2 linked regions of the Chroogloeocystis siderophila 5.2 s.c.1 genome follow. The protein of the gene in region 1 interacts with the protein of each later gene in a pairwise test. Links are inferred from orthologs where the notes say so. Each region holds a gene or a part of one and is shown on either strand. Other genes may lie near its edges.

Evidence for each region.
Region 2: the proteins of dprA (region 1) and recA interact in binary tests that used the Bacillus subtilis proteins (3 or more experiments, as listed by UniProt). The link is inferred for Chroogloeocystis siderophila 5.2 s.c.1 from one-to-one orthologs.

The regions. Positions count from the first base shown.
Region 1 is NZ_MRCC01000001.1:366,798-377,985, reverse strand. Bases 3,429-6,314 are described here. They hold dprA (DNA-processing protein DprA), read left to right. Parts: upstream 3,429-4,265; coding sequence 4,266-5,363; downstream 5,364-6,314. Other genes in these bases: NIES1031_RS01770 (DNA cytosine methyltransferase), read left to right, coding at 5,679-6,314; NIES1031_RS01775 (hypothetical protein), read right to left, coding at 5,360-5,569; NIES1031_RS01785 (DUF2301 domain-containing membrane protein), read left to right, coding at 3,429-4,007. Outside these bases: NIES1031_RS01810 (alpha/beta fold hydrolase), read left to right, coding at 1-400; NIES1031_RS01805 (DUF2237 family protein), read left to right, coding at 420-782; NIES1031_RS01800 (hypothetical protein), read left to right, coding at 902-1,135; arginine synthesis PII-interacting regulator PirA, read left to right, coding at 1,358-1,510; NIES1031_RS01790 (SAM hydrolase/SAM-dependent halogenase family protein), read left to right, coding at 2,530-3,312; more of NIES1031_RS01785, read left to right, coding at 3,351-3,428; more of NIES1031_RS01770, read left to right, coding at 6,315-6,725; NIES1031_RS01760 (hypothetical protein), read left to right, coding at 7,561-8,067; NIES1031_RS24660 (hypothetical protein), read right to left, coding at 8,199-8,399; NIES1031_RS01755 (hypothetical protein), read left to right, coding at 8,920-9,099; NIES1031_RS01750 (hypothetical protein), read left to right, coding at 9,311-9,667; NIES1031_RS01745 (DUF5132 domain-containing protein), read left to right, coding at 9,689-10,210; NIES1031_RS01740 (cation-translocating P-type ATPase), read left to right, coding at 10,217-11,188. UniProt on the Bacillus subtilis protein: Protein that helps load RecA onto ssDNA during transformation. Binds cooperatively to circular ssDNA, is able to bridge different segments of DNA. Favors the loading of RecA onto SsbA- or SsbB-coated ssDNA and formation of RecA-DNA filaments.
Region 2 is NZ_MRCC01000018.1:54,501-65,621, reverse strand. Bases 6,338-9,150 are described here. They hold recA (recombinase RecA), read left to right. Parts: upstream 6,338-7,116; coding sequence 7,117-8,184; downstream 8,185-9,150. Other genes in these bases: NIES1031_RS19185 (DUF2839 domain-containing protein), read right to left, coding at 9,020-9,150; NIES1031_RS19190 (DUF1815 family protein), read right to left, coding at 8,328-8,672; xseA (exodeoxyribonuclease VII large subunit), read right to left, coding at 6,338-6,841. Also shown: circadian clock protein LdpA, read left to right, coding at 1-842; NIES1031_RS19225 (R3H domain-containing nucleic acid-binding protein), read left to right, coding at 904-2,652; NIES1031_RS19215 (HAD family hydrolase), read left to right, coding at 3,147-3,941; NIES1031_RS19210 (DNA double-strand break repair nuclease NurA), read left to right, coding at 4,034-5,230; xseB (exodeoxyribonuclease VII small subunit), read right to left, coding at 5,353-5,607; more of xseA, read right to left, coding at 5,612-6,337; more of NIES1031_RS19185, read right to left, coding at 9,151-9,232; NIES1031_RS19180 (helicase C-terminal domain-containing protein), read right to left, coding at 9,489-11,066. UniProt on the Bacillus subtilis protein: Multifunctional protein involved in homologous recombination, DNA repair and competence.

The sequences.
Region 1 (11,188 bases):
TGTCGGTCAAGCACTGTACCAAGCCAACACAACTCCAGCGTTCCTCCGTTTGATGTACGGTAGACACGTTTATGTCGATAAAGCCCGCTTGACACCAGAATTTATTGCTCAAAAGCGAGAAATTACGCAGCAGCCAGGAGCAAGATTTGCGCCAGCAGCATTTGTGACTGGTGCGCTCGATCCTGTAACAAGTCGTGCTGATTTGCTACAATTATTTCAAGTGTCGCTTCCTGTTATGGTCATCATTGGTCAGCAAGCACCACCTTCATCAACCGCTGAAATGGAAGCCATTGCCGCAATTCCTGGAATTCAAACACGCAAACTGCCTGGGACTCTAGGCTTACATGAAGAGTACGCTACTGAAGTTGCAGAAGTCATTTTACCGTTTTTGAATTTTTAGTGTGAGGGAGATAACTTAGGTGAGTCGGAACGTACTTGGCAAAGAATTAGAAACTTGTTGCACTTCTCCTATGACCGGATTTTACCGTAATGGAGTGTGTGAAACAGGTCCAGAAGATATTGGTACGCACGTTGTCTGCGCGCAAGTAACTGAGGAGTTTTTATCGTTTACTCGCATAAGAGGCAATGATTTGAGTACGCCACGACCAATGTCTCATTTTCCAGGACTAAAAGACGGCGATCTCTGGTGTTTGTGCGCTTCTCGTTGGAAAGAAGCACTTGATGCTGGGGTTGCGCCTCCTGTCATCCTAGCTGCAACGCATGAAACTGCGCTTAATTTTGTCACGCTCCAAGACCTCAAACAGCACGCACTTGATGCTTGAGCCGCAGAACACATAAAATCCTCTCTAATCCTTGAGTCATACTCTTTTAGGCAGATGATCTGCCCTTGAGTTGTCAGTACAACGTTAGGTAGCAACGTTTTAGGAGGGTGTATCAATTTATGGCAGATAATGGAGATAACAGAGCATTAAGCAACCTAGAGTACGACCTACTGACAGCTTTACAAAATAAAGCAGAAGCTGTTAAAGCCTACGAAACTTACATTCAAGACGCTCAACAAATGCAATCGCAGCCTTGTGTCGAACTATTTCAGAAGCTGCGTCAAGCAGATATAGACCAAGCACAGGAAATCCGCCAACACCTGCAAGAAGTCATGCAAAAAGGCAAGATGTAACCTAAATTTGTTGTCTTGAGTTAAGACAGAATCTTGCTGAGAGCTTTCATAGCATTTAGGGCATTCAATTGAATGCCCTCTTTAGTACTTGCCATCTTTACTAGAAGTTACTCCTGAAGACAGAATAGTTAAAAAAAATATAAATTTATTCTGTAGCAGTTGTTACTGAATCTCGACTTTGTTAGAATATCAGGACATAAATAACAGACTAAGCGAATCACTATGAACAGAAAACAACAAGCCGCAAAACAAGCCGCAGAAGCCCACCGCATCAATATTCAAAAAAGCTTACAGCATCGCTTAGAAGTTGCAAAAGCACAAGGTGACGAAAAGCTTATCCGTCAACTCGAAGCAGAAATTAATTACTTCAACTAAAGCTAGTCATTTTTTACCCAGCAGTTCAAGATTAAGTAATAGCAGATATAGCGTAATAGAAGGGATGTCATCTGTGACATCCCTTTAATTTTACTACTTCTACAAAGAAAATTGTTATGCGTAGCGTGATCGCATGAAAGGCCTAAAACTTAAAGAACAAACTTTGATTAATTCAGATTTTCAAAATAACACAATTTATTCAAAGTAAACGTAGCGATTCTTGTGCTTAGACGTTTTTTTATGTTTATAAGCTAAAACAGAAATAATCACTATCTTTACTTTTTTGTTATTTAACAAAAGGAAGCTACTTTAAGGAAATCGATAATGCTCGAAGATTTAATAACTCAACTTCAATATGTATTGCAGACTCATATTCGTTGGATGAGTTAGAATTTATTTTTAGCTTTTATTTCATTAGGATTAAGTCTTGTTTTATTCCGACGCATCTTACATCGTTCTACGTTTTGGTGGCCTGGCTTTTTGGTTTTCTTTGCTTTTTACCTAACGCGCCGTATGTTTTAACCGATGTTATTCATTTAATTACATATATTCGTAAGGGTGATTCAATTTGGCTAATTATCTTGATTTTAATTCCACTTTACTTGTGCTTTGTGGTATTGGGATTTGAAGCCTATGTTATCTCCTTAATCAATATGGGTTCCTAGTTACATCGGATTGGCAAAACTCAATGGATTGTAGGTGCTGAATTAATAACTCATGCTTTATGTGCAATTGGAGTGTATTGAGGACGATTTCAGCGGTTTAATAGTTGGGATTTAGTTACCCAGTTTGATACAGTAGCAACGAGTGTTGTTGAAGATTTATTAGGAAAACGCCCAATACTTATTATGGTTATGGTAATTACTTTTGCTATCCTCGCTGGTTTATACTGGGTTACCAAACAAGTAAACTTAGGAATTATTCTAAGAAAACGCAGTTTTACAAAATCGCAGCAAAAAAATTAGGGCATATTTCTCAAATGAATTTTGATGAGAACTAGATTTGATGAGTATAAGAAGATGTGCAAAACACAAATCGTCATGCTGACAGATTTTGGACTAAGTGATGTTTACGTAGGCGTCATGAAGGGAGTCATAGCTCAAATTCATCGTCAGATTAATATTATCGATCTGACACATCAAATTCCTCCACAAAATCTAGCCGCAGCGCGGTTTTGCTTGATGAATGCTTATCCTTACTTCCCTGATGGAACAATTTATCTTACAGTCGTTGATCCAGGTGTGGGTAGTACAAGACGCGCGATCGCAGTAGAATTTGCATCAGGGTTTTTGGTTGGACCTGACAATGGGATATTGAGTGGTGTATTAAGTCAAACTCCAGCAATAAGTGCTGTCGAGTTAACGAATTCCTGTTACTGGCGGGTTGAACAAAGTAGTGCAACGTTTCATGGTAGAGATATTTTTGCACCTGTCGCCGCGCATCTTGCTAATGGAGTTTCGCTTTATGATTTGGGAAACGAAATTGATGTCGCATCGTTAGTAGAGCTAAACTTACCGAATCCTATACTCACAGACACCAGCGTACAAGGTTGTATTCAATATATCGATGGTTTTGGTAATTTAGTGACAAATATTTCTGGTGACTACGTTAGTGGTAAACGGTGGGTTGTTGTCGCGCAAGGAAGAGAAATACCAGGGTGTGAGACATACAGCGATCAACCTATCGGAAATCTGATCGCCCTTGTGGGTAGTCACGGTTGCGTAGAAATTGTGGTTAATTGTGGGAATGCGCGATCGCAGCTACAGTTAGATTATTTAGATCCTGTTCAAGTATTATTTTGAGTTAGGGTGGAATTGAACGATATCACGGTTGATTGTGTATGTTGGAACAAACCGGATCTGAAGCAATCGTTTACCAAGGTCAATTTGGTGAATTTACGATTACTGATAGTGATCGCACTGGAGTTATTGTCTATCGCACAGGTTTAATGGTAGCCGCGTTGAGTTTTGCGCTTGGTAGTGCTTTGGTATTGCTTAATCATAGTGTAGTAGACTTACAAATACTGACTCCTTTATTCGCTTGTTTTTGCGTCGCCTTAGGCGTTAGCTTATTTACAATTCATATTTATTTAGCCGTACTTCATCAATTACTACAAGTTTTTTGGGCAATTGGTACATTATCATCTGTTGTTTTTGCAGTGAATAGTAGTGAACCTTTAGCAGTTACGATTTACAATCACCCAACAACCTTATTTGGCGTTGGTTTTGTCTTTGCTGCTTTGACAGGCATTTACTTTAAAGAAGCTTTTTGCTTTAATCGTTTAGAAACAAAAGTTCTGACACCGTTAGTTCCTATTTTGTTATTAGGGCATTTATTACAAGTTTTGCCGCTACTATGGGAAAAAGCCATGCTGGCAGTTTGGGCAATATTATTTATAGTATTTGCTTTGCGTAAAGTCGTACAGCCGATTCCTCCAGATATCGGAGATAAATCAGTCTTTGCTTATTTTAAACAACAGCGTTCTGCAAAGGCTTGAAAACTTCGACTGATGATTCCGAGAAAAAGTAAAATTTGTCTGTTTCAGCGCCAAGTTACGTGGACACTGACATAGCATAGAAGCTCATATTGATTTCCTTATTTGTGAAGCGATCACTTATATTTATGCCTGATTTCTAAACGCAGCATGAAGAAGCCAAGCGATTAGAGACAAGAAGCTAGAAGCTACGAAAAGATAGTAGTTGGGAATTGTGAAAATCCTAATTTATTTTCAGTCTCTATCCTTGAGGAACAAAGATTGCTAGCGGAACGTGCTTATTGGCTTGCTTGGTCACAAATTACCGGAATTGGTCCAGTTTTATTGCAGCGATTGCAACAACATTTTGGGACTTTAGCCGCAGCATGGCAAGCGCCAGAAAATAAGTTGCAGCAAGTTGAAGGATTTGGCGTTCAGACGATCGCCGCAGTCAGAGTAGCGCGATCGCAGTTACACCCCGAACAGGTTCTACGCGAACACCAACAACAAAATCAGCATTTCTGGACACCTGTAGACACTGATTATCCCCGCTTGCTCTTAGAAATTCCTAGCCCACCAGCAGTACTCTACTATCGTGGTGCAGTCGATCTCCAAGAAAATCTTGGGCAAAAACCGCTTGTGAGTATCGTTGGTACACGCAATCCTTCAGAATATGGCAAGCGTTGGACGCGCAAAATTAGCACGACTTTAGCAAAAAATGGTTTTACCATCGTTTCAGGCTTAGCCGATGGAATTGATACCGAAGCCCATCACGGTTGTTTAGCCGCAGGTGGGAGAACAATTGCGGTACTCGGTACTGGTGTCGATGTTGTCTATCCATCACGCAATCAGGATCTTTACCAACAAATTCTCACTCAAGGGTTAGTTGTTAGCGAGTATCCCGCCAAGACACCACCAGATCGCGCGCACTTTCCGCGCCGCAATCGCATTATTGCCGGTTTGACGCGGGCGGTACTTGTGCTAGAAGCGCCAACACGTTCGGGTGCATTAATTACCGCGCATTTTGCGAATGAATTTTGTCGTGATGTTTATGTGTTACCAGGATCTTTAGATAATCCGCGATCGCTTGGCTGTTTGGAATTATTGCATAAAGGCGCTGAAGTGATTTTAGGCGAAGATCAGTTACTAGAGATGTTAGGCACAATACCGCAAATCGATTCAACACCGACGGTCGCCGCACCTGAATTAGCACCAGAGTTGGCAAAAGTTTTGCAGGCGATCGCAACTGAATCAATGCCATTCGACTTGATTGTGCAGCAAACGGGTTACTCCGCAAGCACGGTTTCAAGTGCGCTACTACAGTTAGAACTTGTAGGGTTAGTCACTCAACTACCAGGAATGCGCTATCAGCGATGTTAGTCTCGCACCTTATATTGACTTGCTTTTTCCGTTGCACGTTGAGTGGGCTTTTGACTGGCTTCGCTTGCCACTTTTTTCCAATCGGCTTGTTCTAGCACTACATCTAATACATCAGATAGATTGCAGCGTTCCTCATAGGCAATACGCCTTAAAATTTCATGATGCTCTGGTTGTACGTATACAGGTTTTCTTTGCGTTTGTGCCATTTTGCCAAATTCTGCTAAATGGTATTACCGCCTAGTATATACTTTTTAATTAGCTAATTAGCCGATTAAATCATACAGCAAATATAAAATATTGCTTATACTCACTACTATGTATACTCAGCTAGATCTATTTGAAGTTCCAACTTCGTATACGGCTTCCGAACTTCAAGCGTCAACGACAACGATAGCTACTGTGATCGAGCTTTTTGCAGGGGCTGGTGGATTAGCACTTGGGCTAGAAAACGCAGGGCTAGAAGCTAAAGCATTAATTGAAATTGACAAAGATGCGGTAGCAACACTGCGACACAACCGTCCCAACTGGAATGTCATTCATGCGGATGTATCCCAAATTTCTTTTGACGATATGCGTGCAGATGTTGTAACAGGGGGGTTTCCGTGTCAAGCTTTCAGCTATGCAGGTAAAGGCTTGGGTCTTGATGATATTCGCGGTACTCTCTTTTACGAATTTGCCCGTTGTGTTAAAGAGGTAAAGCCCAAACTATTTTTAGCTGAGAATGTTAGAGGCTTGATTAGTCACCAAAAGGGAAAAACGCTCTCAACTGTTCTCGCTGTTTTTAAATCTTTAGGATATAACGTTCAGTACCGTCTACTGAATGCAGTTAATTATGACGTACCACAAAAGCGAGAACGAGTTATTATCATTGGAACACTTCCAGGAATTTACTTCCGATATCCTGCTCCATCAACAAAAATTTTGACATTAAGGGATGCGCTCAAAAATGTTCCACCATCAGAAGGCGTGAAGTATAGCCCTAAGAAAGCTGCTATTTTAGCACTTGTACCTCCTGGAGGTTGCTGGCGAGATTTGCCAGAGGACATTCAAAAAAGCTATATGATGAAAAGCTATTATCTTTCTGGTGGAAGAACAGGGATGGCACGTCGAATCGCTTGGGATGAACCAAGTTTAACTTTGACAACTTCACCTTCACAAAAACAGACAGAACGCTGTCACCCTGATGAAACTCGCCCGTTTACTGTACGAGAATACGCGAGAATTCAAACCTTTCCGGACGATTGGGAATTTGTTGGTGGTATAAGTTCAAAATATCAGCAGATCGGTAATGCCGTACCTGTAAATTTCGCTTACCATTTAGGGAGAGCAGTTATGAGCGCTTTAGCAAATCAACCAAATTGATTAAGAAGACTTAGTAAGCTCTATCAAATAGAATTCTAAATGTAGCTTTTTGTTGTTTGTTGAGTGCTTTTAATCCTGAAACCTCACTAATAACATCAGGTAAGACATTAAAAAGCATACTTAAAGCTCCTGATGTACCAGTCGCTAAGTCATAAAACGCCTGTCCACTTATTTGTCTTATATTTTCATTTGCAGGTCTTCTTGTGGAAGTTTTTCTATCTGAAGGTGTAAACATTTTATCGTAAGCTTCTTTATTTTTAGGAATAATTTTTACATAATAAGCAGTAAAGTTATGATACTGTTGCTTCTCTAAACAAGAAAGCAAATAATCATAAAGACCTACTTCATCGCTTCCCTTAACGGGATTATATTTATTTTTTATCTCTGCAATTATTTTGCGTTCTTCATTACATATGTCTACTCCTTACCTGAGCTTTTTCCATCCAGGAACACTACTTAAAATATTTTCGTGAAACTCGCCTATTTGATTCTGTACCGTTTTCTGTATCTGCCTGCTACGTTCTTTTTGCAGCCAATCCTCTAAACTAAAACCTTGAACTGAACCATCAAAAATTGCTGAAAATGAATCTATAACGTTTCTATACATTTCTGCTTCTTGTCGTTGCTGAGTAGACAAGATACAGTCAACAACTATTTTTACAGCCTTTCTTAAGTCTTGATCAGAAATGTATGGAAGATAGACCATATTAAGCTGACTAGACTATTTCTTATTTGCTGCAAGTACTATAGCAATCAACAAGGTGCATCGTGGAAGATGCTAGAATTACCTATTCCACCTATCATAAATTTTGGAGTGTAGGAGGAAAAGTAAATCATGCGTTTACTACTTGGTGGAATGATTGTTAGTTTAGGATTGTGGACGCTGCCAGTGCAAGCACAACAAGTGACTAATACGCAAGTTGGGGCGCTGGTGGAAGCATTGCGCTTAGCTGCGCCAAAAACTGGTAAGACAAATGATGGACTTTACAGCGAATGGCAAATTACCCCAGGAATTATCCCCAGTTGGTCGAAACAGTGTATTGGTAAAGAACTTACACCACAAGAACTTGAAGCAAGTCCAGCAAAAGCCCGCGAAATCGTATCATGTATTGCACGCCGCGAGTTACAAAAGCAATACGTCGCGGGTAATCGCAACGAAACGACTGCGGTACGGCGTACTGCTTGTTGGTGGATGACAGGAAATGCAAGCGGTTGCAATAGCGGTGCGACTGCGACATACGTACAACGAGTCGTTGAATTTTATCAGCAACAAAGTGCGAAAAAGCCTGTAGAACCCGTATCTACTAGTAGTAACTATCGTCCGCAGATACCGAAGAATTAACTAAAGCACACTATAGCAGAGGTCGGAGGTCAGGATTAAGAGTGAACTATATCCTTAGTATAGTATATCCCTGATTCTGTCCTCCTGAATTGTGGCGCAAGTGTCGTCAACAGAGTTAGGGAATTCTTTATTTAAACATGAAAGTTGTAAGTTTCACCATGACTGAGATAGTGTCCGCGATCGCTTAATCCTGCATCTTCGACAGCGTGCATAACACCCTCAAGCAGCGACTTAAATACAGTGTAATCGTTATAATGAATTGCTTGAACTCCTTGTCTAGCATCCATCGTTAACAAAATGCCAAAAATCTTTGTTCCTCCAAGGTGAAGCAAAGCTAAGTTGATGCCAGGATAGCGTTGTGGAGTTTCTCATAAATCATCATAAACAAGGTATCACCTGTGATGTAGAGACGAAATACATTTGAGTGTGACTGAAATTCCAACATACTTCCCATCACTAGCGGTAACACATCAGAATCCAAATCTTAACTCATTAAAAACATATTTATTTACACTAATTTATATAAATTAACTAAACAAGTCATCACTTGCTCACAAGTTCCTCAAATTGTTTTCATAACTTAAAAGTGTCGGCACTCTAATCACAACTCGTTCGATGCTGAGTCATGAGGAAGGAAAAACAGATCGATACTACCCTATCTAAGTTGTCACATCATTTTGCAATGAACCACAGTGTACGCATAGATGTGCTAGAGGCTTTTTGTAAAATAAAATACATAGGAAAATCAAGAGACTTTCTATCACAAAGTTATGATTTATACATCATCTCCAACCTGAAAAACACTTTCTTTCTGAACCTTATTTTTTAAGTAAAGTCAAGGAGAAATAAATTATGTCTAACAACAAAACTAGACTTTTGCAAAAGATATTTCTCGCGCCCGTACGGTTAGTTCAATATATCTGGGAAGCAGTTAGTAGAATTTTTAGCCCTAGTGAAGATCGCTATCCTACTACGGGGGTTCAACCTTTTGAAGGAGAACCTGCTGATGATAAGAAAAGACATGATTGGTGAAGTCGTTTCTGCAAAATAGTCTGCATAAATAGATATAACTTGATGTAATTTTGATAGAAAATTACAGCATAGGTTACGCATGATTTATCTAAAAATCCGAGCCATTAGTTACAGTTTGTAAAAACTTAGCTTGTTTCTTGCTGAAGATATCTCGACTTTAGAAAACTAACAAAATAACTAAGCATTAAAGTGTAGATAAAGGAAACAACCAATGACTAAAACAATTGTGAATTTAACTCTACCAATTCTAGTAGAGGATATTGAAGTTGCCCTTAATCAATATCCACATCAACCTTATCAACAAGCTTTTGCTAATCCTGACTTACGTCAAGAACTCATTGCTTATGTTTTGAGTAGAGTTTTTAGTTTGTATGTGGTGGTTGATGAGGAAAAACAGCAACGTATAGATTTCAAAAATATGTACTATAAACCAGAGCAGGAAAAAGAAAGAGAAGCGTACATTCATGAAGGAATACATTATCTGATGGAGAAATATGCTGAATATGTGTATCGTCATATACCTCCAGAAACAAATTCAGGATTTACACCTTCTAATTGGTTTGGCTAATCGAATTAAAGGAATTAATTAATGTCATCACAAGACTTAGAAATTGAAGCAACCGAAGTTATTAAAGGTTTAACCGCAGTTATTCTCGCGCCTATGATCTTTCCTGCTGCAACACTAGTGAGCCATCCTTTAACTCAATCGGTTCTGAAAGAAAGCATAATTTTAGCAGAAAAAGTCCAGGAAAAAACGGCACAAATAGAAGAGATACTAGACGATTTAGTCGCGGAAGCAAGAGCAGAATTAGTGACTCGACGCGAAGCTGGAACAAGTTCGGAGAACAGCGCATTTAAGCAAAATAAATCAGGGGCTAGTGAGTATATTATTGATGTCTTTACTGAGTTCAACGCGCAAGTAAAAGAAATGACAAATGGTGTTGCTGATTTACGATTATTACTACCCCTAGGACTCAGCGCGATCGCATTACGCCAACTCCTCACAAAAGGCTTACAAATTGAAGAAATTCCTTGGTACGTCTTAGCCTGGTATGCCTTCGATAGTTTCACAAAACTCAACGAAACGCCAACACCGCGATCGCTAGAATAAGAGGCAATGGTGATTCAAGCAATACACACCGCAGTTCCAGGCAGAGCAAGATATCGTGTTGAAAAGCTTTATCGCTGTACAGAACTCAAACAGCATCTAGAATTTTATTTATCTCAGCGATCGGGCATCGTTAGTGCTAATGCAAACATTTTAACAGGTAACATTTTAGTTCGGTTTGAATTAGCTCTCAGCACTGATGAGGTAGAAGAATTAATCATAGAAATTGTCCAAACTTACAACCCACACGCCGTAACTCTTCAAAAATTAAGTAGCAACTCACAGAAAATTTTCGATTGGTATGCACTCGACATCGATGCTGTTTTAGCAGAGTTGCAAACATCAGACACTGGATTAACTCAGGTAGTTGCAAACCAAAATTTACAAAAGTACGGCACAAACACGTTACCAGAAACCGCAACCCGCTCAGAGTGGAGTATGCTGCTTGAGCAGTTTCAATCGTTACCCGTGGGATTACTGTGTATTGCAGCTGGGTTATCAGTTGTGACGGGGGGTGTTGCAGACGCGCTGGTCATTATGGGTGTTGTCGGGATTAACGCCGCAATTGGTTATGTTACCGAAAGCCAGTCGGAAAAAATTATTCATTCGCTCAAAAGCCGAGATCGCCCGTTAACTTTTGTCTTACGCGATCGCCAAATCGTCGAAATTAGCACTGCCGAAGTTGTTCCAGGAGACATTTTAGTTCTCAAAGCGGGAAATTACGTTGCGGCTGACGCGCGACTGATTGTAACAGAAGATCTAAGTATTGATGAATCTGCACTCACCGGCGAAAGCTTACCCGTTAGCAAAAGCACCGCATCACTCATTGCTGCTGATATTTCCTTAGGCGATCGCATCAACATGGCTTACAAAGGAACGTTAGTGCTTGGGGGACAAGGTTTAGGAGTCGTTGTGGCGACAGGCAAGTTTACCGAAATCGGTAAACTTCAGGCGATGATCGGTGAAACTCCAATTCAAACA
Region 2 (11,121 bases), on another replicon or contig:
GTCCAGTAGCGTGTCCTCGACCGTGTGAGAAAATTTGCCCCGCGCAAGCCATTGTGTTTGACCGCGATCGCAACACCTTTTCTGGCGTGGTACAGGATCTGTGTTATGGCTGCGGTCGTTGTTTGCCTATATGTCCTAGCGATCTAATTTACACGCGCGCCTATGTTTCTACACCAGGTGCGATCGCCCCGTTAGCTTTATCCAGAGTTGATGCACTTGAAATTCACACGCAAATAGGACGAATCACTGAATTTAAACGACTATGGCAAGCAATCAAACCGTGGCTTAACAGGTTAAAGTTAATAGCAATTAGCTGTCCTGACGGAGACGGCATGATTGAATATTTGTGGAACTTGTACAACATCATTGCACCGCTACCTTGTCCGTTGATTTGGCAAACCGACGGACGACCAATGAGCGGTGATATCGGTGATGGCACCACATTGGCTGCAATCAAGTTAGGGCAAAAGGTACTCGCAGCCGGATTACCAGGATACGTACAGTTAGCTGGAGGAACGAATGATTACACCGTTGCGAAGTTGAAAGAGATCGGACTTATCAAAGGGTCAGGAGTCAGAGGTCAGAGGTCAGGGAAGGACAACAACAATATTTCCCTAAAACCTAACTACCATTCACTAGCCACTAACCATTTGCATATTTCTGGTATTGCTTACGGTAGTTACGCTCGCGTTTTACTTTCACCTATTTTAGAGCAACTAGAACAAAAGCCTATGAATCAATCTACTGTGGTGCCATCGCTTCGTTTAGAAGATAACCGAGAATTACTTTGGCAGGCTGTTAAGCTAGCAAATTCTTTGGTTTCTCAGCTAAAGTCAGTGTAAAAATGCTGAAATCATACGCTCGCGCTCTTGCTCTCTTGTTGATAACGCCACCTTACGAAGAATGCCCAATACAGACGATCTGCAAAAATTGTTAGATATTTTGCCGTTAGAGATTCGACAAGCTTTAGAGTATCACCCTTTAAGGGATAGTTTGGTGGAAGTGGTGATGGATTTGGGACGTCTTCCCGAAGCCCGCTTTCCAAACCAAGCTGAGTACCTTTCCGATACCCCGATTTCGCAGGAACAACTTAACGAGTGTATCCAGCGTGTCGGAGAATTCGGAGGAGACAACCGCGCCGGAATTGAAAAAACATTACACCGCATTAGTGCTATCCGTAACCGCACAGGAAAAATTATCGGCTTAACCTGTCGTGTTGGTCGCGCGGTCTACGGCACAATCGGCATGATCCGCGACTTGGTAGAAACGGGCAGATCAATTTTGATGCTCGGTCGTCCAGGAGTTGGTAAAACCACAGCTTTACGCGAAATTGCGCGGGTTCTAGCGGATGAACTTAATAAACGAGTTGTGATTATTGACACCTCGAATGAAATTGCTGGCGATGGAGACGTTGCCCATCCAGCTATAGGTCGCGCCCGTCGGATGCAAGTCGCACGTCCTGAACTGCAACATCAAGTGATGATCGAGGCGGTGGAAAACCATATGCCCGAAGTTATTGTCATTGATGAAATTGGCACCGAACTCGAAGCAATGGCAGCGCGGACGATCGCCGAACGCGGCGTACAGTTAGTGGGAACAGCGCACGGTAATCAAATTGAAAACTTGATCAAAAACCCGACGCTATCCGACCTAGTAGGAGGAATTCAAGCTGTTACATTAGGTGATGACGAAGCCCGACGGCGACGCAGCCAAAAAACTGTTCTAGAACGTAAAGCGCCACCGACTTTTGAAATCGCGGTAGAAATGCTCGAACGCCAACGCTGGGTTGTTCACGAAAGCGTAGCTGATACCGTAGACAGTCTTCTACGCGGACATCAACCAAGCCCCCAAGTGCGCACTGTAGACGACGCGGGTAAAGTCACGGTAACTCGTCAGCAACCGGTAACAATTCGAGGAATTACCGACGAGAAGCAAGACATCAGAACTGCTTCGTTGAATACCTCACAACCACCGACAATGCAGTCAAATGGCTGGCGGGCATCAGGACAAATGTTACCACTGCCGCGTCACGCTAAAGAGCAAGACATATCAGGAGTGAGTGAATTTGAGCAGCTACTTGACCAATCGCTCGCTCCGCCTGATCGCTTCGGCTATGGTGCGCAAACTGCTGGACCAAATGGGGAAGATTTACCCTTACACATCTATCCCTATGGCGTCAGTCGTCACCAGCTAGAACAAGTGATTCAGGTATTAAACTTACCTGTCGTCTTGACAAAAGACATCGATAGTGCTGACGCTATCTTGGCGCTGCGATCGCACGTCAAAAATCACTCAAAGCTGCGTCACATCGCAAAAGTGCGTCAAGTTCCCATCCACATGATTAAAGCCAGCACCATTCCCCAAATTACGCGGACGCTGCGCCGGATGTTGGATATGGACGAACCACTGACAACTGATGAACGCGAACTGAGTTTATTTACTCAAGGCGGAAGCGAAGATGAAATCGATGCCTTAGAAGAAGCGCGGCTTGCGGTCGAGCAAATCGTCATTCCGAAAGGACAACCTGTCGAGTTATTACCGCGATCGCCCAAAGTCCGCAAGATGCAACACGAACTTGTCGAACACTATCGCTTAAAATCCAATAGCTTTGGTGAAGAACCCAATCGTCGCTTGCGGATTTATCCAGCTTGACTGACGAAGGGGTCGGAGGGTAAGCGGGTAGGCAGGTAGACTAAGAGAGTTATGAATGTTGAGTGTTGAGTTAAGAAAACTCAAAGTTCAAATTTCTTTTAATAAATGCCTCCGGCACCTTTCTTCGCTTTCCAAAACACAGAACTCTATTACCTACACTCCCACACTCCTACTAGTCACTCACTCCTCGCCCCTCACCCCTTTGAAAAAGACTTGACACTTTTCCAGGATTTGCTGCTAATATAGTTAAGGTTGAGTCATTGGGGCGTAGCCAAGCGGTAAGGCAGCGGGTTTTGGTCCCGCCATTCCTAGGTTCGAATCCTAGCGCCCCAGTTTGATGAAAATAGTAAATAACTTTAAAGCTTCTACAGTGTGGTAAGTGGAAATTGAACGTTTCGTTATAACTGACGTTTACTAATTAAACAAATCAACTTGAAAAATGCCGCTAAAGCAATCTTAATGGTGTAGTAAACCGTATTGAACGAAAAGATTGCATGAAAGGCACGATCGCAAATCAACCAACGATTCTTGCACTTGACTTTGATGGCGTTATTTGCAATGGGTTAAAAGAATATTTTGAGACAGCTTGGCAGACTTACCGTGATATTTGGTCACAAGCAGACAAAGCACCACCACAAGATTTAGCCGAAAAGTTTTATCGGTTGCGCCCAGTCATTGAAACTGGCTGGGAAATGCCATTACTCATCGCCGCTTTGTTATCAGGAGTTACGGAAGACAAGATTTTGCAAGAGTGGCATGCGATCGCACACGTTATCTTACAAGAAACTCGTCTTCAATCTGCCACAATTGCTCACAAACTCGATTCGTTTCGCGATCAATGGATTCGCGATGATTTAGCAAGTTGGTTGAATTTGCATAGCTTTTATCCTGGTGTTATCGAAAAACTCAACTCCTTGATAAATAGCCCAACTCAAGTTTTTATCGTGACAACTAAAGAAGGGCGATTTGTGCAGCAACTACTTGCGCAGCAAGGAATTCAACTACCAGAAAAATCGGTATTCGGGAAAGAAAACAAGCGCCCTAAGCATGAAATTCTACACGAGTTAATTGCGGCAGCAAAAACCTTACCTGCTAGCTTGTGGTTTGTCGAAGATCGGATTAAAACGCTAGAACTTGTTGCCCAGCAAGCAAATCTAGACACGGTAAAACTATATTTAGCTGATTGGGGCTATAACACCAAAGATGAACGACAAGCTGCCCAAAATCACGATCGCATTCAGCTATTGTCACTTGCCCAGTTTGCTGATGATTTTTCAACTTGGGGTTAAACCGTCAAGATAGCACCTCTGTTGCCGATTCGTATCAACCACAAGTAAAACGATATAAGCTGGAGCTAATAGCTAAAAGCCAATAGCTAACTATGCTCGATTTAACAAAACTTGCAAAAGCGATGCAAGGCATTAGCCAGCATCTCTCTCTAGAGGCGGCTGCTAGTCGTCAGCGCGTAGAATTAGCTCAAGAGTTATTTGCGGATGCGTGTACGCAACAAGCTGAATTAGTAAACAAACAACAAAAATGGCGCGATCGCATTCTGTTCAGCATCGCCACACCCGTTGAACCTCTTGATACTGCCGTCGATATTCCCATTCCCCCAGCAGTTCACACTGTGATTGCGACGGATGGCTCGCAAATTGCCCCAAATCAGCACGAAATTGCTTACTGCTACCTCCTCAACATTGGGCGTGTTGTCTTGCACTATGGGCAAAATCGCCAACCATTGCTAGATAGCTTACCCGAAGTGTTTTATCGCGCTGAAGACTTATACATCTCGCGTCAGTGGGGAATTCGTACCGAAGAATGGATGGGATATTGCCGCACTGCTTCAGAAGCAACAATTTTGGCAGAACTAGCACTTACAGGGATGAGGGATAGAGAATTATCATCTTCAGTGCCACTCTTAGCAATGGTGGATGGTTCACTGATTTATTGGTTTTTAGAGCAATTACCCTTAGAAGCACGCGAGCGCATTTTGCCACCGATTCTAGATGCTTGGGATCAGCTAAAAGAGGCAGGTATTCCGATCATGGGCTACTTGAGTGCATCGCGTAGCGGAGAAGCAATTAACTTCTTGCGCTTACAAGCGTGTCCGCACGAAAATCCTGATTGCGTAACCTACTGCCCGAATTTGGTTGTCGAAAAAGCGCCGTGTCAGATGCTCGATCCTTTACGCGATATTGCACTGTGGACATTTTCCCTCAAGCCAGGACAACGCAGTACTTTATGGCGTAGTTCGCACCGCATTCTTGATTTATACGGTTGCCATACCGTTTATTTTTGCTACGTTCATGTGGGGACAGAAATTGCCAGAGTTGAAGTCCCCGCTTGGGTAGCAGAAAACCCAGCACTACTCGCTCAATCGCTCAGCTTAATGTTGGCACAGGTACAAAAAGGTTACGGCTATCCCGTTGCGCTTGCAGAAGCACATAATCAAGCTGTCGTTCGTGGCGGCGATCGCGCGCGTTTCTTTGCCTTACTCGAACAACAAATGATTAAAGCTGGTTTGCGTAATGTCGGAATTTCCTACAAGGAAGCCCGCAAACGTGGCAGCATTGCTTAAGGAGAGGCGAGGGAAGAGTGGCTAGTGACTAGTACGCGATGTTTTGAATGCATTCGCTCCTCTGCCCACGCCAGTTTGCTCAACGCAGGACACCTCCGCACGCAACTGGCACCTCTGCTTTTCTACACGGGTTCATCAATTAACGTTTCGATTAATAAATCGACTTGCTGCTGTCGCTGTTGGAGAAAAGTTTCGCATTGACGTAAATATTCAAAGGCTGCCGTAAATTGCTCGAATACTTCTTCTAATTCCAACTCGCCACCTTCAATTTGAGCAATAATTCTTTCGACTTCAGCAACCTTAGCTTCATAATTCCAATCGGGTTTGAGTGTTGCATCTACTGGTTCGGAATTAGCACCCTTACGACGTCTAGCCATAAAATTAATCGATGATTTCTTTTACTTCGACTTTAACTTGTCCTTCACTTAACTGAATGGATAGTTTCTGCCCTACTGCTAAGTCGCGAGCCTTACGCGCGATCACGTCTTGCTCGTGTCTCACTACGGCATATCCCCGCTTTAGTACTGCCCTAGGATCAAGCGTAGCTAACTTCTGCTCTAAAAATTGGCAGCAAAGAGTTGCTTGCTGTAATTGCTGCTTTGTTCGAGCAATAAGCTGTTGACGCTTCGATGTGAGTAACTGCATTTGTTGGAGAATTTTTTGATCCAAGCGCAAACGCTGTAAACGAATTTTAAATTCCTGTAGCTGATTTTCTAGAGTTGCTAGTTCCTGAAACATAGCGGAACGTAAAGCCACAACTCTTTGCTGATGTTCTAGATAAAGCTTTCGCAATTCAGGGATAACGCGTTCAGCGGCTGCGGTGGGAGTATGAACGGAAACATCCGCAACTAAGTCAGCTAAAGATTCGTCACGTTGATGACCAATACCTGTAATGACTGGAATCGAACATTGGGCGATCGCTCTGACGACGCGTTCATCATTAAAGCAAGCTAATTCCTCAACCGCACCACCACCCCGCGCCAAAATTAAGACTTCTGCTCTACCATCTGCTTCTACCCGTGCGATCGCCCTCGCGATTGATTCTGGTGCTTGTTCGCCTTGCACTAAAGCTGGGGAAAACAAGACGCGCAACCCTGGATAACGACTGCGAAGTGTTTTTTGAATATCACCCCACGCAGCACCCGCACTAGAGGTGACAACCGCAATTGTCTGCGGATGAGTTGGAAGCGATCGCTTGCGTTCAACGGCAAATAGCCCTTCGGCTTCTAAACGGTTGCGTAGCTGGCGATAACGCAATGCTTGTAGACCATCGCCTGCGGGTAAGGCTTGCCACACCGTTAACTGATACTGTCCTCGTTGCGGATACAGCCGCAAACTTCCCAAAACAATTAGCTGTTCTCCGCGTTGCGGTATCTGTGCGAGTTTATCGATTTGACTGTGCCACACTACACAGTTAATCGCGGCTTTGCCTTCAATATCTTGCAGCGTAAAAAATAGCCCTTTCGGGTGGTCATTAGCACTGGAAACTTCGCCAATAACCCAAACCTGGCGTAACTGGGGATCTTCTTCTAACAGCGCCTGAATATACGCGGTTAATCCAGCTACAGAAATCGCAGTGTCTGTCACTAAATCAGCTTGATAAAAAGTCATTACAAAACTAAAAGAACAATTCGTAGTTAGTGGTAAGCTTGAAACTATTATCTACTGTGTATAATCCAGGTTTTTGTTGTTCAAAATTTTACTGAATTACCACGCAAAATAAACGTAGAATCACACTTGGACGATTTATTATACGTGACTTGTTTTACCATCAAAACTCTGCTTTGAGTTTCATGCAAAAGTCGAGAAAATCCGGCTAGAATAGTATATCTGCACTAGTCATAACTCCCAGAATAATTTTTCAACCTCCATACTTAGAGGCAATAATGGCTATTGATACAACTGATACATCCGGAAAGCAAAAAGCCCTGAACTTGGTGCTAAACCAAATCGAACGCAACTTTGGCAAAGGGGCAATTATGCGCCTTGGGGATGCCACTCGGATGCGGGTGGAAACAATTCCTACGGGTGCGTTAACCCTAGATTTAGCGTTGGGCGGCGGTTTACCCAAAGGGCGAGTTATCGAAATTTATGGTCCAGAAAGTTCTGGTAAAACGACAGTAGCGCTGCACGCGGTTGCCGAAGTGCAAAAGAATGGTGGTGTCGCGGCATTTGTAGATGCTGAACACGCTCTCGATCCTACCTACGCTGCTGCCTTGGGAGTTGATATTGCCAACTTACTCGTTTCTCAACCCGACACAGGGGAAGCAGCTTTAGAAATTGTCGATCAGTTAGTCCGTTCGGCAGCTGTAGACATTGTCGTTATAGACTCAGTAGCGGCACTTGTCCCCCGTGCAGAAATTGAAGGTGAAATGGGTGATGCGCACGTTGGTCTGCAAGCTCGTTTAATGAGCCAGGCGTTAAGAAAAATTACAGGTAACATTGGTAAATCTGGCTGTACAGTCATTTTCCTCAACCAATTGCGCCAGAAAATTGGTGTGACATACGGTAATCCAGAAACTACGACAGGTGGTAACGCGCTGAAGTTCTATGCTTCAGTGCGACTCGACATTCGCCGCATTCAAACCTTGAAAAAAGGCACCGAAGAGTTTGGTAATCGTGTCAAAGTGAAAGTTGCCAAGAATAAGGTTGCTCCACCCTTTAGAGTGGCAGAATTTGACATTGTGTTTGGTAAAGGTGTTTCAACTTTAGGTTGTGTGATTGACCTTGCTGAGGAAACGGGCGTTGTTGTTCGTAAAGGAGCTTGGTATAGCTACAACGGTGATAACATTGCCCAAGGTCGTGATAATGCGATTAAGTACTTAGAAGAAAACTTTGAACTCGCTGGACAAATTCAACAGCTAGTACGCGAGAAACTCGAAATGGGAGCCGTTGTTTCTGCAAATTCTGTATCCTCATCAACAGAAGATGATGATTTAGAAGCTGATGAATAGTAACCTGGCATAAACTGCTAAGTTTTAAACACTGATATCTATCCCTAGCTGTTCTTGGCTGGGGTTTTTTGCATTTATCGCTACATACTAAAAAATTAGGTGGCGACCGCTCCGCCACCCTGACAAGTGCTAATAAATTAGCTTTAGACGTTTTTGCTGACTAATGTCGGTGATTCACTAGGGGGAACAAAGTTTTTAACTAAATTAGCCAGTTCTTGTAACTGACTAATTGCTTCAGCACCCTCTAACTTCATTAGTTCCCGATCGTCGCGCATCTCGGTCCATGTGATGCCATAATCGGACACGAGAAACCGAATCAAATGGTTATTTCCTAAACTAACCATAAATGAGGCGCTACTCATTTGTCCGCCACAGGTATAACATGATGCGGGATATCCACGTCGCTCTAACACGGTTGCCAAAGCTTGTAGATTCATCACGAGATCCTGGACATATTGTCGGTGTTGTTCTGCTAGTCTGAGAAACACGGTTGTCCTCCAAACACCACACTTAATTGTAAACCTATTTTTAGATTTTCTTTATATTTACCTAATTTGTAGAGATATTTACTCCAAAGGGTAATATTTCGTCTAAATTTCAGATAAATATCTGATATATCCAAGCTAACTGATTATTTAGCAATTGAGTGTATGCAAAAAGTCATATTTGATGTACGTAGCCCTAGACGGACACCAAAATGTTCGGTTTCCAGTGTCTGTGATGGCTGGAAATAAAGAAAGCGTCAGGCTATGTTTACCTAACGCTTGATTGTGAGAAATTGGCAAAACCCAATGTAAATTTTTATGACTTTGATTAAAAAATCATTGATTCAAAATCAAGTTACTTGCCACCAACCAAAAGCTGGACCAATAAACCGAACGGTGATCCACCAAATAACAAGAAAGCCAATGCCAAACCAAGCACCGCGATTGCTCCACTTAGCGAATTGTTGGGCTTGGCTTTTGGTAATAGGAAGCCATGGCAGGATTTGAGCTTCTTTACCGTAGTTCTCTCCTAATGCTGCTTTACGACGCTTTGCTTCGCCCATAGTCTTATTCCATTCGGTATTTTGGATTGAGTAAAGACTCACAAAAACTTATTATTGGACTAGAGATCAAATACTTACTGTGCCTTGATAATAACGCTGTTGCTGGTGTCACAGCAATGGGTAGAAAAGTGATAAGTTTTAAGTTGAGAATTTTTTTTTAATAAATGCCGCCCAACTATGAGCGCGAACAATTCAAAACTTACGTACTAGCCACTCATCACGACTCATTCGCCTCTCATTCCTCACTTCTAGTTTCTCAATTGGCTGGAGTTAGGAGACTAGAATCAAGATAATCAACTCTTGCCATTGGGCTGAGCGCAGCGAGAACTTGAGAGCCATAACTTCGGTGCAATACTCGGCTATCAAGTAAGGCAACAACACCATGACGATCGCGGACTGGGGCGATCGCCCGCGATAATTCATTTAAAGCAGCTGGCAAGAGATACAGCCGAAACCAATCTTGATGCGTGCGCTTGTAGTACGCAACTCGGCCTGCAACTAAGGGGTTTTCTAAGGAAGGTAGAGGTAATGTGGCAACAATTAATAATTGTGGCGTTGGCAATTGACTGAGATGCTGTCGCCAAAAGTTCCAACCAGTCACTAAGATTCCGCGCTGATCTAAAAAAGAAGTTGTTTTCTCTACTTGTACCCTAGAGCCAAATTCTGCGGCTAAAGTTGCGCCGACTTGGGCTTTAAGCGGTACATCACCTACTAGAACGACTGTCAATCCAGGAGATGCCGTAGTTGAACTAAGGAGTGAATGAACTTTTTCAATGAACGCGGTTTGAAATTCTGGGGTATTTGGTAAAGGTAAGCGATCAGGTAGATAAAGTTGAATCAGATTTTCGCGGCGATCGTCAGAAAACTTTAGACAAGTTAACTCACCTAGACCTAAGTTTTTTCGATAAATCGGTGCTTCAGCTTCTTGATCTAAGGCACTACCAACTAAAACAACAGGTTGTCTTGACCAAATTGGTGCAAGCGCCGATGCAACTTCTACAGGGGACGAGTGTAAGGAAAATGACCCCTGAGAACGTGAAACGGTTGCCCAAAGCAGTTGATTGTCACGGGGACTTTGCCAAAACTTACGCCAAGCATTTGGTACACCGAGATTGCGTGTTGATGTAAATTGTTTTAAGCCATTATCGCTATGTTGTGGCGCTATATCTTTGCAACTTATGTTTATGCTTTGGTCGAGACTATGAAGAATGTCCTGCTCTTGTTGCGAGCTTAAATAGCACTCGTAGGGATTAACGGGATGTTGAAAAATTGCTTTTGTCAGTTGGACTCGTGCATTGCGAATGAGTTCTACGTGCTTGGGAAAAGCCAGCATTAATTCCTCCCAATCACTCGGTTGAATCGTTGCGGTGAGTTGAGTGCGAGTCCAAGCTTCGAGGTCATCAACACCATCCAAAATCGTAGGTATATTAGCCGGAAATCCTTTTTCTGCTAACTGTGCTGCTAACCAAGATGCAGGAGAAGTTATCAGTACTCCCTGAAAACCATCGTAAGCCCACGAATCACCTGTGAGAATTTTTTTATTGGTTTGCAGCCACTGTTGTAATGGCGGAATTTCAACACGGAGTAATTGCTGCTGTACTTCCTCAGGGGCGACTATAATTACAGCTTCTTGCCACATTAGTGCGGGAGCAAGATAACTCAGGCGATATCGCCCTTGATAGCCACTACCAGCCCCGACTTGAATTAAAGCACTACGCTTGAGTCGTAATCCGCGTGCAACCAGCCGCGCCATTGTTAGATGATGGTGCCAGGAAGCTTCGCCTTGCGATCGCAAGAAGTTATGCAGTGAGTAGTGGACTTCTGCTTCAATCACGTAGTTTTACTCGTACTATCAACTTAATTTACTCACGCCTGTTTTATTATGAATG